One region of the Rhizobium sp. N731 genome, then DNA from elsewhere that is predicted to be linked to it. Evidence: riboswitches for the same ligand, from Rfam matches in the RefSeq annotation. Region 1 holds a riboswitch; each other region holds the start of a gene.

What was found. Region 1 has a riboswitch for thiamine pyrophosphate ahead of thiC (phosphomethylpyrimidine synthase ThiC). Riboswitches for the same ligand answer to the same signal wherever they lie in the genome.
Region 2: it holds a riboswitch for thiamine pyrophosphate, as region 1 does, so the genes downstream of both, thiM (hydroxyethylthiazole kinase) here and thiC (phosphomethylpyrimidine synthase ThiC) in region 1, are expected to answer to the same signal.
Region 3: it holds a riboswitch for thiamine pyrophosphate, as region 1 does, so the genes downstream of both, AMK02_RS19590 (ABC transporter permease) here and thiC (phosphomethylpyrimidine synthase ThiC) in region 1, are expected to answer to the same signal.

What each region holds. Positions count from the first base shown of each region.
Region 1 covers NZ_CP013602.1:86,301-90,575, forward strand. Annotated here, with positions in the region: gene thiO (glycine oxidase ThiO) at 1-372, opposite strand, end outside; gene thiC (phosphomethylpyrimidine synthase ThiC) at 375-2,207, opposite strand; TPP riboswitch at 2,303-2,434, opposite strand; gene AMK02_RS21360 (acyltransferase family protein) at 2,541-3,671, opposite strand; gene AMK02_RS21365 (metallophosphoesterase family protein) at 4,101-4,275, shown strand, end outside.
Region 2 covers NZ_CP013606.1:376,770-381,044, forward strand. Annotated here, with positions in the region: gene AMK02_RS29235 (GNAT family N-acetyltransferase) at 1-65, opposite strand, end outside; gene thiD (bifunctional hydroxymethylpyrimidine kinase/phosphomethylpyrimidine kinase) at 280-1,113, opposite strand; gene thiE (thiamine phosphate synthase) at 1,110-1,745, opposite strand; gene thiM (hydroxyethylthiazole kinase) at 1,742-2,545, opposite strand; TPP riboswitch at 2,588-2,684, opposite strand; gene AMK02_RS29255 (DUF1349 domain-containing protein) at 2,780-3,364, opposite strand; gene AMK02_RS29260 (ABC transporter substrate-binding protein) at 3,593-4,275, shown strand, end outside.
Region 3 covers NZ_CP013601.1:4,046,788-4,051,062, reverse strand. Annotated here, with positions in the region: gene AMK02_RS19600 (ABC transporter substrate-binding protein) at 1-45, opposite strand, end outside; gene AMK02_RS19595 (ABC transporter ATP-binding protein) at 110-922, opposite strand; gene AMK02_RS19590 (ABC transporter permease) at 919-1,725, opposite strand; TPP riboswitch at 1,886-1,999, opposite strand; gene soxR (redox-sensitive transcriptional activator SoxR) at 2,332-2,802, shown strand; gene AMK02_RS19580 (SDR family NAD(P)-dependent oxidoreductase) at 2,926-3,696, shown strand; gene AMK02_RS19575 (ArsR/SmtB family transcription factor) at 3,800-4,141, shown strand; gene AMK02_RS19570 (LysR family transcriptional regulator) at 4,219-4,275, shown strand, end outside.

The sequences.
Region 1 (4,275 bases):
GCGGCCGGCGAGATCAGGCTCCAGAGCGGCGATCGCCGCCTCGTCCAGCCATTCCCATCCACTTGTCCGGCGGGAAAAGCGGTCGAGCTCGCCGGCATCGCGCCCGCCCGCCACGACAAGTGTTCCCCGGCGATTGACATGGCCGGGCAGTGCAGCCTCCCACCAGTCCGCGGCAAGGCGACCGAGCGTCAGCACCGGCTCCTCCGCACCTTCCCGCTCGCACCACGGCGCCAGCATGCCGCCGGCAAAGCCGGAGGCACCAGCGCCGACCTTGTCGGCCAGCTCCGCAAGGGTGACGCGGAAGCCGTGGCGATAGAGCTGCCAGGCCACGGTGAGGCCGGCAACGCCGGCCCCCTTGACGAGAACGCGCATGGTCATTCTCCGACGGGCGTTTTCGCGACCTCTGCGACCGGCATGTAGAGATCGCCGCCATCGCGGTACTTGGCCGCCATGGCTTCCAATCCCTCTTTCTGGGCTTCGGCGCGAATGTCGTGGGAAATTCGCATGGAGCAGAATTTCGGGCCGCACATCGAACAGAAATGCGCCACCTTGTGCGCCTCCTTCGGGAGGGTCTCGTCGTGGAAGGAACGCGCCGTATCCGGGTCGAGGGAGAGGTTGAACTGATCCTCCCAACGGAATTCGAAGCGCGCCCGCGACAGCGCATCGTCGCGGATGCGGGCGGCCGGATGTCCCTTGGCAAGATCGGCGGCATGGGCGGCGATCTTGTAGGTAATGACGCCGGTCTTGACGTCGCTGCGGTCGGGCAGCCCCAGATGCTCCTTCGGCGTGACGTAGCAGAGCATCGCCGTGCCGAACCAGCCGATCATGGCGGCTCCGATGCCGGAGGTAATGTGATCATAGCCCGGCGCGATGTCGGTCGTCAGCGGACCGAGCGTATAGAAGGGGGCTTCGCCGCAGACCTTGAGCTGCTTATCCATATTCTCTTTGATCTTGTGCATCGGCACATGGCCGGGGCCTTCGATCATCACCTGGCAATCCCTGGCCCAGGCGATCTTCGTCAGTTCGCCGAGGGTTTCGAGCTCGGCAAATTGCGCTGCGTCATTGGCATCCGCGATCGACCCCGGCCGCAAACCGTCGCCGAGCGAGAAGGAGACGTCATAGGCACGGCAGATGTCGCAGATTTCCTCGAAATGCTCGTAGAGGAAACTCTCCTTGTGGTGATGCAAACACCACTTGGCCATGATCGAGCCGCCGCGTGAGACGATGCCGGTGACGCGATTGACGGTGAGCGGAATATAGGCCAGCCGCACGCCCGCATGGATCGTGAAATAATCGACGCCCTGCTCGGCCTGCTCGATCAGCGTATCCCGATAGACTTCCCAGGTCAGATCTTCGGCAATGCCGTTGACCTTCTCGAGCGCCTGGTAAAGCGGCACGGTTCCAATCGGAACCGGCGAGTTGCGAATGATCCATTCGCGGATGTTGTGAATGTTGCGACCGGTGGAAAGGTCCATGACGGTGTCGGCGCCCCAGCGGATCGCCCAGACCATCTTTTCCACCTCTTCCGCCATCGACGAGGTGACGGCCGAATTGCCGATATTGGCGTTGATCTTCACGAGGAAATTCCGGCCGATGATCATCGGTTCGGATTCGGGGTGGTTGATATTCGCTGGGATGATCGCCCTGCCCTCGGCGACTTCCCGGCGCACGAATTCGGGCGTCACGAAATCCGGAACATGCGCGCCGAAGCTCTCGCCGTCGCGGGTGAGCGCCTCCTTCGCGGCCTGCCGGCCGAGGTTTTCGCGGATCGCGATAAATTCCATTTCCGGGGTGATAATGCCGGCCCGCGCATAGGCGAGCTGGGTGACGGCGCGGCCGGCCTTTGCCTTTAGCGGCGTGTTGCGAATGGGAAATTCCGGCGTCAGCCGTTCGCCCGTGGCAAAACCATTGTCTTCAGGCTTCACCACCCGGCCTTCGTAGGCTTCGACGTCGCCACGCGCCCTGACCCAGGCCTCGCGCAAACGCGGCAGCCCGGCGTCGATGGAGACCACGTGGGCCGGATCGGTATAAGGGCCGGAGGAATCATAGACCGTGACCGGCGGTTCACCCGAGGTCGGGTGAAGGTTGATTTCGCGCATCGGCACGCGCAGATCCGGATAGAGCGTTCCGGGTTTGACGATCTTGGTCGAGGCCGGAAGCGAGCCGGTGGTGACGACGGGAGTAAGCTGGGGTGCAACAATATTCATGGATGAGGCTCCAAGGTTTGACGTTTGGAGACCCAGTTCCAGTGTTGGAATGATGGAAAGACGCCTTCCGCGACAAAGCGAAGATCCGCCCAACAGCCGCAGCGTCCGCACCGTCCCTACGCCAGTATGAACTGGATCAGGTTCAACGGGTCACTGCGCCACAACAGGCAAAGCCGTATTGTTCAGCAGAATCTCAGCCCCTTGCCGGGACACCCCTGGTGAATGTTCGGCATCAAAGAGCGGAGCGGCCTTCGTGTCAAGCCACGACCCGATGCGTTTCCATCGCCCAATCCCTAGCACGGGGGTTGCCGCCGTCGCAAAAAAACGACGCCGTCAAGCTGATCTGAGCAGCTTGCGGCCTAAATAGACGCGCACGGGTGTATCGAAGCGAGTGTACAAGAGATGCGCAACAGCTATGGCAGTCAGGAGTGCGAGGCCGGCGGTGATCGGCCGTGGGATCACCTCGCCGGTGGAGATTTGGAGCTGTGCGCCGAGTTGCATTATTGGCTGATGGACGATGTAGAGAGGATAAGATATCTGGCCAAGATATGCGGCGAATGGCCGTTTCTCATGGGAGGAAACCGCTACGGCCAGCACGAGCACGATCGGAAATATGATAGCGATGCAGACGAAGTCGAAGATGTCTCTGGCGACGGCAAAGGGGCAAAACAGAACCGCGATCAGGAGGAAAAGCGGGACCTGAGGCGGTACCGCCCTGATACGGTTGCTTATATCCCAGCGGAGGATCAGCACACCGGCAAGGAACGAAAAGCCGACCCTGACCAATCCCTCGAAGAACGTTCGCCAGCTGCCAAATCCGACCGATCCGACGGTACCCTCGATCGAGACGACGGCGAAAAGCGCTGCGGCCAATAGGGCGAGAGCCGCTATCTCATGCCAAAGACGAATTCTCCGTCGGGCGACTGAGCCGTAGGCCACGCCTGCGACTATTTCAAAACAGATAGACCAGAGGGGGTTGTTGATCGCGAACGCCTCTTGTCCCACCAAAAGTCCGAGCGGCAAAAGAAGCAATGCGCCGAGTGCAAGAATCGAGACGTCAAGACCGGAAAGAATCGAGGCGTAGGTAAATTGCGCCGCGAGAACGCCTAAAGCGACACCGACCGCGATCATGGGATAAAGTCGTATTGTGCGTTTGAGGAGGAATGTCCTGTTTCGCAACATGCCCGACTTCAGCTTTGCGTCATATCCGTGTGCGAGAACGAAGCCACTGAGACAAAAGAAGAAATCCACCGCCAGATAGGCGTGAAAATGAAGGCCGAAGGCAAAAGCCTGGTTAGCATGTAGGAGAACCACTGACAGCGCCGCTATCCCCCGAAGCTCGTCCAGGAAGACAAAATGGTTCTTTACCTCGTTTTCCCAACTGGCCGGGCGCAAGGCGCCATTGGTATCGAGATCCGCGGTGCCACAGAATTCTGATCGGGTTAACTCGTCTGTGACAGCCAAGGGCTTTCACTCCCCTCATGTTTGCGTGCATTTTCCTGCCGGGAGTCAAAAACCGCTGCACATTCCGCGAAGATCGTCCGGCTCATTTTCTTCCGCAAGTTGCGACGATAGACATTTGGGTTGAAAATATTGCCACAGCGGAACCTAAAGTTTTATCGACAGGAAATTTGCCGCCGCGATACCGAAAGCAGCAATCATGAGTTTGCATTCGAAATACCTCATGCTGCGATTGCTGCCGTGCCTGCCCCGATCGAGCAGCATTGACTGTGGATGGGCCGGTTTCGCCGACCCATTTTACTCGCCAGGCCGCCGCCGCCATGCTCTGAATGTTCGTGGCATATTCCGATGTTTTACTGCCGGGCGATAACGATCGTACGCTTATCTCCGGCGCCTGTTGGATCACTCTATCGCAACACCATTCTTGCATTCATGGCCTATCGTTTCGTCCACACCGCCGATCTCCATCTCGACTCTCCCCTGCGCTCTCTCGCGCTTCGCAACGCAGAGCTGGCCGACCTCGTGAGTGACGCCAGCCGGCAAGCGCTGGTCGCGATCGTCGATCTTTGCCTTGAAGAGCGGGTCGATGCGCTTGTCATCGCCGGTG
Region 2 (4,275 bases), on a different replicon from region 1:
TGATCGGCTCGCTGTTTCAGCTCGGCGAGCTGCGCGGAGTAAAGGCTCACAAGCAGGTCCGGCACCCGACATTCCTCCTATTATTCCGTTGTTACGGAACATATACCCCTCTTATGTCATAGACTTGGCCATCTCGGCGGGCTTGTCAACAGGGTTTTTCAATCAGCGCCAGTGATTCAGCCGCGCTGGCTGCGCTCGCAACGCAGGGTGGCCGGCACAGGCGAAAACGGCCCGGGGAGACCGGGCCGTTCGATGGAGGCTGTTCGTCGATTTCAGTACTTATGCGCCGTCTTTCCAGAGCACATGAAAATGCTGCACCGGGCCATGGCCTGAGCCGACGGTGAGGCGTCCGGCCGCCGCGACCGCGCCGGCAAGATAATCCTTGGCGATGGCGACTGCCTCCCGCGCCGAAGCGCCCTTGGCAAGCTCGGCCGCCAGCGCGCTGGAGAGTGTGCAGCCGGTGCCGTGGGTGTTCTTCGTCGGCACCCGCTGGGCTTCGAACCAATGCAGCCCGTCGGCGGCGGCGAGCACGTCGGGGCTGTCGTCGCTGTCGAGATGACCGCCTTTGACCAGCACGGCGGCCGGGCCGAGGGCGCGCAGCCGTTCGGCCTGCGCCGCCATCTCCGCCCGGTTTGTCGCGACCGGCTGGTGCAGCAGCGCGGCGGCCTCCGGCAGGTTCGGCGTCAAAAGCGTGGCAAGCGGCAGCAGCCGCAGGGTCAGCACGTCGACCGCTTCGGGCGCGAGCAGGGCGGCACCGCCTTTGGCGATCATGACGGGGTCGAGGACGACGGGAATGCTGCGTCCTTTGGCGGTTGCTGCGGCCAGAGCTGCGGAAAGGGCGGCGGCGACGGCTTCGGCGATGCCGGCATTGGCAATCATGCCGATCTTGACGGCATCGACGCGCACATCGGCAAAGACGGCATCGATCTGGTCGGCAACGAATTGCGGCGGCACCAGATGCACGCCGGTGACCCCTTGCGTGTTCTGCGCCGTCAGCGCGGTCAGCACCGCCATGCCATAGACGCCGCGGGCCGAAAAGGCCTTGAGGTCGGCCTGGATGCCGGCGCCGCCGGACGGATCGGAGCCGGCGATGGAGAGGACGTTGCGGATCATGCCGGGACCTTTCGAATTTCTGCGGCGATGCGGCGGGTGGCCGCCGCCGGATCCGGCGTACCGCAGACGGCGGAGACGACGGCAAGCCCCTTGGCGCCGGCGGCAAACACGTCGGCCACATGCTCCGCTTTCAACCCGCCGATGGCGACGGACGGCACCGGCGAGAGCTGCACCAGCCTGGCAAGACCGTCAAATCCGATCGGCTGCTTGTGGTCGGCCTTGGTCGGCGTCGCAAACACCGGGCCGACGCCGGTATAATCGACGAGATCGCGATCGACGGCAGCCGCGAGCGCCTCGGTCTCGACCGAGAGGCCGAGGATCATGTCGGGGCCGATCATCCCCCGAGCGGTGCGCGCATCCATGTCCTCCTGGCCGATATGCAAGCCATCGGCGCTGATGGCGATGGCCGCCTCGACGTCATCATTGACGATGAGGCGGGCGCCGGTGCCACGGAGCGCCTGCTTCAAGGCGCGGCCGGTCTCGATCATGCGTGCTGTCCCCGCCTGTTTGTCGCGCAGCTGCACCATCGTCGCGCCGCCGGCAACGGCGAGGCGGGCGGTCTCGACCATGCCGATCCGGACGCAGAGATCCGGATCGAGGACGAGGTAGAGCGAAAGGTCGAAACGCTTCATGCGATCGATACCCTGGCTCTCGCATCCAGCGCTTCGCCGTCGAGCGCGGCCAGCGCATCGAGGAAGCGCCAGGCGAACGAGCCGGGGCCGGCCGCCCCGAGCGCGGCATCCTCGCCGGCGACGGCAAAGGTCGCGAGCGCTGCGACGGTCGCGCCGAACAGATCCTCGGGCGCGGTGGCGGCAAAGGCGCCGACAAGGCAGGTGAGCGAGCAGCCGAGTGCGGTGACCTGCGGCATCAGCACCGATCCGCCCTTGATGCGCACCGCCCTGTTACCGTCGGTCACGAAATCGACGGCGCCGGTCACGGCGACGATTGCCTGCTGCCGCTCCGCGAGCCGACGGGCCGAATCCTCCGCCTGCTCGACCGGATCGCGGCTGTCGACCCCCTGACCGCGGCTCTCCCCGCCGGCAAGCGCGATGATCTCGGAGGCATTGCCGCGGATGATCGTGGGCTTGAGCGCCAGCAGGTCGGCAACCGCTTGGCGGCGAAAGGCCGTCGCATAATGCGCCACCGGATCGAGCACCCAGGGTTTGCCTGATGAGGCAGCCGCCTTCGCCGCCGCCCGCATGCCGTCGAGCCATTGCGTCGAAAGCGTGCCGATATTGACGGTCAGCGCGCTCGCGATGCCGGCGAATTCGCCAGCTTCCTCAGCCGCATGCACCATGGCCGGCGAAGCGCCGGATGCCAGCAGGACATTGGCCGCGATGTTCATGGCGACATAATTGGTGATGCAGTGGACGAGCGGCGGCTTTTCGCGCATCGCCTCCAGCATGGCTCCCGAGGTGGTCTTGCTCTGCATAGCGCCCCTTTCAGGCGGGGCAGGCACGGGGCGGCGTCTTCGGCGATGCCCCGAGCGACTCCCTCCGCCGGCATTATCCGGTTCAGGTTCGAAGGGTTCTTCTCAGCCCGTCTATCGACGAACGCCCCTGTCTCTCATCACGCTCTTTTTCGCAGAGAAGGACGCGGCTGTCATCCCGAAAATGACATTCCGCGTTCCCTCCGACAAAACTGGTTGAACGCATCACAGCGCTCCTCAACTCAAATCATGCAGATCCGTCGTAATCGCCGGCCCGATCGAAAACTCCGAAAACCGCACCGTCAATCCACTCCTCTCCGGTGTACAGGCGGTCGGGCCGACCTCGTATCGGTCGGCAACCGGGAAGGGCGCTAGCCGTAGCAGTGGCCAGCGGTTGCCGTCGCGGGAGGCCTGGATACGAAGGGCGCCGCCTGCGACGGTGACGCGGATGTGGAAGTCCTCGAGTTGCCTGAACGGCTGCGACACCGACCAGTCGGACTTTCCGTCGGTGACGACGGTGCTGAGGAAGGCTTCGCCGTCGGTGAATTCGACGCCTGTCTTGACCCAGCGGTTTTCGTCGAGGCGCACCATCAGGCCGGCCTGGTCGTAGAGGGTGCGGAACTCGCCCTGGATGCGGATCTGGGCGGTGAAGCTCTCGGCGGTGGGGAAGGCGAGGAAGTGGCCGCTGTCGCGGGTGAAGCCGTAATAGGTCTCCCGCCAGAAATCGGTCTTGTCGCCTGTCGTCAGCGTCAGGCCGGTTGCGTCGGCGTGCCAGCTTTCCGGTTCGTTCAGCCATTTTCCGTTGTTGAAATCGATGTCCATTCCATCCTCGCTTTATTGAAGCCGCGGGCGCTGCCGATTCTTAGCGCCCCCATAATGCGCGAGCTTCGCGAAGGCGGCCAGCCGCACCCGCGGTTCGGCGGTGTTGGCCGTCGCGACCCTCGTCTCACGACATAATCCGTGGGCTTCCGCTTGACACGATTACTTCATCTCTTATTCTGTTACAAAAAGATGAATTACATAATTGTGGAACTTAACGGGAGCCCTCATATGAAAACGCTTGTCGCATTCCTGCTCGGCACCGCGCTCGTCGCTCTGCCTTCGACCCTGTTTGCCCAGGAAAAGGGCGGCGTCATCAATGTCGCGACGATCGGCGAGCCGCCGACGCTCGATCCGATGTCGTCGACGGCCGATCTCGTCGGCATCGTCACCCAGCACATTTTCGAAACGCTCTACACGTTCGACAAGAGCTGGAATGTCACGCCGCTTCTGGCCGAAAGCCTGCCCGAGATTAGCGCCGACGGCAAAACCTATACGATCAAGCTTCGGACCGGCATCAAGTTCCACGACAATAGCGACATGACCTCGGATGATGTCGTCGCCTCGCTTGGCCGCTGGATGAAGATCGCCTCGCGCGGCAAGCAGGTGGCGGGCTTCATCGACAAGATCATTGCTGCCGATCCGTCAACCGTGACCATCACGCTGAAGCAGCCCTATGCGCCGCTGACCTCGCTGCTCGCCTTCAACAATTCGGCGGCGATCATCATCCCGTCGGAAAAGCAGGACGAACCGATGAAGGAGTTCATCGGCACCGGCCCCTATATGCTGAAGGAGCGCAAGGCCGATCAATATATCCAGCTCGTTCGCTTCGACGGATACAAGTCGCGCGAAGGCGACAGCAATGGTTATGGCGGCGCCCGCCATCAATATCTCGACGAAATCCGCTTCGTGCC
Region 3 (4,275 bases), on a different replicon from region 1:
TGCGATGGTGGCAAGGATCGTCTGGCGACGGGTGAGAAGCGGCATGGTGACCTCCTCAGGTCTTGAGAGCATGATGCCGAAAAGTGCGGTTTTCGGACGACATCAGGCTCTAACTCTTAAAATTGGAACAGGAGCCAGATTTCAGGCCGGTCGGCCTAAAATCATCCTGTTCTAGCGGATGAAGCAGGGTTTGCAGGATTTCAGTCTCGATTGCCTGAGCCGCGGGTGAACCGAGATCGGCGATGCTTCTCGGGCGGGGCAGGGGGACACGGAATTCGCGGATGACGCGGGCCGGGCGGGCAGACAGCACGTAGATCCGATCGGAGAGGAAAACGGCCTCGCGGACATCGTGCGTGATTAGCAGCGCCGTCCAGCGATGTTCGGTCCACATGCCTTGCAGCCACTCCTGGATCTGTGTGCGGGTCAGCGCATCGAGCGCGCCGAAGGGCTCGTCGAGCAGCAGCATGTCCTGCTTCTGGATGACGGTGCGCAGCAGTGCCGCACGCTGTCGCATGCCGCCGGAAAGAGAAGAGGGGTAGTGATGCTCGAAGCCGGCAAGGCCGAACCGCTCGAAGAGGGGTGCGACAGCGGCGCGGGCCGCCCGACGACTCATTCCCTTCACTTCCAGGCCGAGCGCGGCATTATCGATGATCGGGCGCCAGGGCATCAGCGCATCGCGTTGCGGCATGAAGGCAAAGGAATGCGGCGTCTGTTCCAGCGCTGCACCGTTGAAAAGCATGGCGCCGGAATCAGGCCGCAGCGCCTGTGTCAGCAGTCTCAGCACGGTCGATTTTCCGGAGCCGGATGGGCCGACGATCGAGACGAACTCGCCGTTTGCGACGGTGAGTGAAATGTCGCTCAGAATCTTCATGCCGTCGAAGGATTTCGAGATGTTGCGCAGCTCAAGCATCTGACCGGTCATCGGCGCCGCTCCTGGGATGGCTGCCAGGGCATGACGAAACGCTGGATAACCAGCGTCAGCGCGAAGAGGCAGAGCGTCAAGAGAGCGCTGACGATCACGGCGGCGAGCACGAGATCGGGACGGAAATTGTTCTTGGCGTTGAGGATATAGATGCCGAGGCCGCTTGCAGCGCCGGCATATTCGGCAAAGATCGCGCCGACGACGGCATAGGTGATCGAGATCCTGAGACCCGCGAAGAAAAAGGGCAAAGAGGAGGGAAGGCGCGCCAGGCGGAAAATGCGCCAGCGGCTCGCCTTCATCGAGTTCAGCAATTCGGCAATATCGCGGTCGGTCGCCTCGTAACCCTGAAGCAGCGCAACGAGCAGCGGGAAAAAGGTGACGAGGGCCACCAGCAATATCTTCGGCAAAAGGCCGAAACCGAACCAGAGAACGACGAGGGGTGCGATCGCCACCAGCGGCAAAGTTTGACTGGCAATGAAGATCGGCAGCAGTGCCCGGCGCATGAAGGGCATGAAATCCATCAGGATCGAAGAGGCGAAGGCGAAGGCGAGCGACAGAGCGAAACCGCCGAGTGTGGCGCCGAGCGTCGGCCAGGTGTTTGACATCAGCCCCTCTCGGTTCAGCCAACCCTGGACAAGGATACGCGAAGGCGCCGGCAGAATGGACGGTTTGATGCCGGAAAGATCGACATAGAGTTCCCATGCCGCCAGAAAGGCAAAGCCTGCGAGCAAGGCGGGCATTGCCCGGTACACGGCGAGACAGAGCGTCGCAAGACGCGAATCCGATGGGCGTGGCGATGTCATCGGCGTTCGATTTCAGGCTTTCGTCGGGCCGTTCGCGCAAACCTGTCGAGGGCATCGGTCTCGATGCGCAGCCTGCCGCAATTCGGGGCGATTGCCTTGACGGCATCGATAGGGATGCCGGCGGAATGGCCGGACGTCGGGTAGAGTGACACTTGCGCGCCGGAATGCATTTGGACCTCGCTCCGCTGGCATTACCCAGATCAGCTTAGAAGGGTCCGGAAGCTTGCGCCTCGCATCTCAGCCCCGGCGACACGGAGCTCCCCTGTTATTTCGGCGAAAACTATCATCGGGGTTTTCTTGCCGCAACCGCAAAATTGCAAAGCAGTCCGGCCGGTCGGGACGGGGCGCAAATGAAAAAACACCCGGACAGAGGTCCTGTCCGGGTGTTTCCGAGGTTCCGTACCTGCCGGGAACGGAACCCGAGCGCTCGCCTCTCGGGGGCCATATCGGCTGGAGCGATCGATACGGGGGCGGACGAGCGCCGATGCCCTCGTTCCAGCTTTTATCGACCGGATGATCTCACTGCCGCTCCTTCCTGCGCCTCACGCTTTACGGGCGGGGGAGCAGGGGTTATAAAACCTCAACTAATATTGAGGTCAATAGGCGATGAATAGGATTTCTGCAACGCCGCTCGGCAGGCTTCTGACGGTCGGTGAAGTGGCGCAACGCAGCGGTCTTGCCGTCTCGGCGCTGCATTTCTATGAGGTCAAGGGGCTGATCTCGAGTATCCGCACGCGCGGCAACCAGCGGCGCTACGGACGCGATGTGCTTCGCCGGCTCGGCATCATCAAGGTGGCGCAACGTGTCGGCATTCCGCTTTCGGAAATCCAGACGGCATTTGCCTCCCTGCCGCAGGGACGCACGCCGACGGTTGCCGACTGGCAGACGCTGTCGGCGCGCTGGAAGGATGAGCTCGACACGCGAATCAGACAGCTGAGCCTGCTGCGAGACCGTCTGACCGGCTGCATCGGCTGCGGCTGCCTGTCGATCGAAAGCTGTCCGTTGCGCAATCCCTTCGATCGGCTCGGCGAGGAAGGGCCGGGCCCGCGGCTGCTGGAGAGCGAAAACGAAGTGTGAGCTTTCGGGGAAGAGCGCTAGCCTCTCGCGGAAAGATGATGCCGCCTTTCTTTCGGCCGGCGCGCTCATATGTTAAGGGCGAATGGCGCAACAGGCGGCTTTGTCCGCGAGGAGGACGGCTTCGTGTTCCATCCGAGACTATTCGAGAATCGCAATGTCATCGTGACCGGAGCCGGGCGGGGCATCGGCCTCGAAGTGGCCCGGCAGTTCCTGGACTGCGGCGCGAAGGTGATCGTCCATACCGGACGCAAACCGGGGCGCGAGCTGCCGGATTTTCTGCTGACGGCTGAATCCGAAAGACGGGCGCTGCTGCTGCACGCCGATTTCACCGCCGCTGGCGGCGCTGCGCAATTTGCCGAAAATGCGCTTGCCTTTTTCGACAAGGTGCATGTGCTCGTCAATAACGCCGGCACCATGCTCGGCCGTTTTCCGGCTGCCACACTGACCGACGCAGATTATGAGGCGATCGTGCGTTTGAACCAGACGTCGGTGGTGGCGCTGACGCGTGCGCTGCTGCCGGCATTAAAGGCGGCGGAAGGCGCTGCCATCGTCAACACCGTTTCAATTTCCGCGCTGACCGGCGGCAGTCCCGGTTCTTCGATCTATTCCGCTTCGAAAGCTTTCGTTTCCACCTATTCCAAGGCGCTTGCCCGCGAGCTCGCGCCGGATAGCATCCGCGTCAATTGTGTCTCGCCCGGAACGATCGAGACGGATTTCCATGAGCGCTATTCCTCCCGCGAAAAGCTGGAGCAGACGAGAAAGTCTATTCCCTTGCAGCGGCTGGGCACGGCGGAGGACTGCGCTCCGGCCTATCTGTTCCTGGCGGCACCCTCCCTCTCCGGATACATTACCGGCCAGGTCATCGAGATCAATGGCGGCCAGCTTATCTGCTGATTTGGTTAGACCTTTTTTGACATTTCATCACTTTTGGCAAATTCGCGTGTGCGAATATGCTATTGTGCTGATCTGCCTTTTCGCTTCCCTTCCGAGATGTCGAATGCCATTGCCCAAGCCCGAGCCGGGAATGTCCGGTCAGGAACTGCACAAACTCGCTGGAAACGCTCGTGAGGCGAGCGATCTGCTGAAGGCACTGGCGCACCAGACCCGACTTCTGATTCTTTGCATACTCGCGAGTGAGGAGCGGACGGTCGGTGAAATCGAAAACATCCTCGGCATTCAGCAGGCAATGGTCTCGCAGCAGCTCGCACGTTTAAGGCTTGAAGGCCTCGTCAATACGCGCCGTCAGGGTAGGCTGGTCTATTACCGTATCGGCAATACAAGCGTGCTTGCCTTCCTTGAATCGTTGTTCGATCTTTTTCCGGCTGCTGAAAACAATTAGTACCGCCCTTGCGGAACACGGTTGCTGCGTCGAAGATGGGCTGATCCGGATGATTTCGCGCCGGATCGGGAGACCGGATGATCGACAAGCTGGAATTTTTCATCGCCCTTGCCAACGAAAAGCATTTCGGCCGC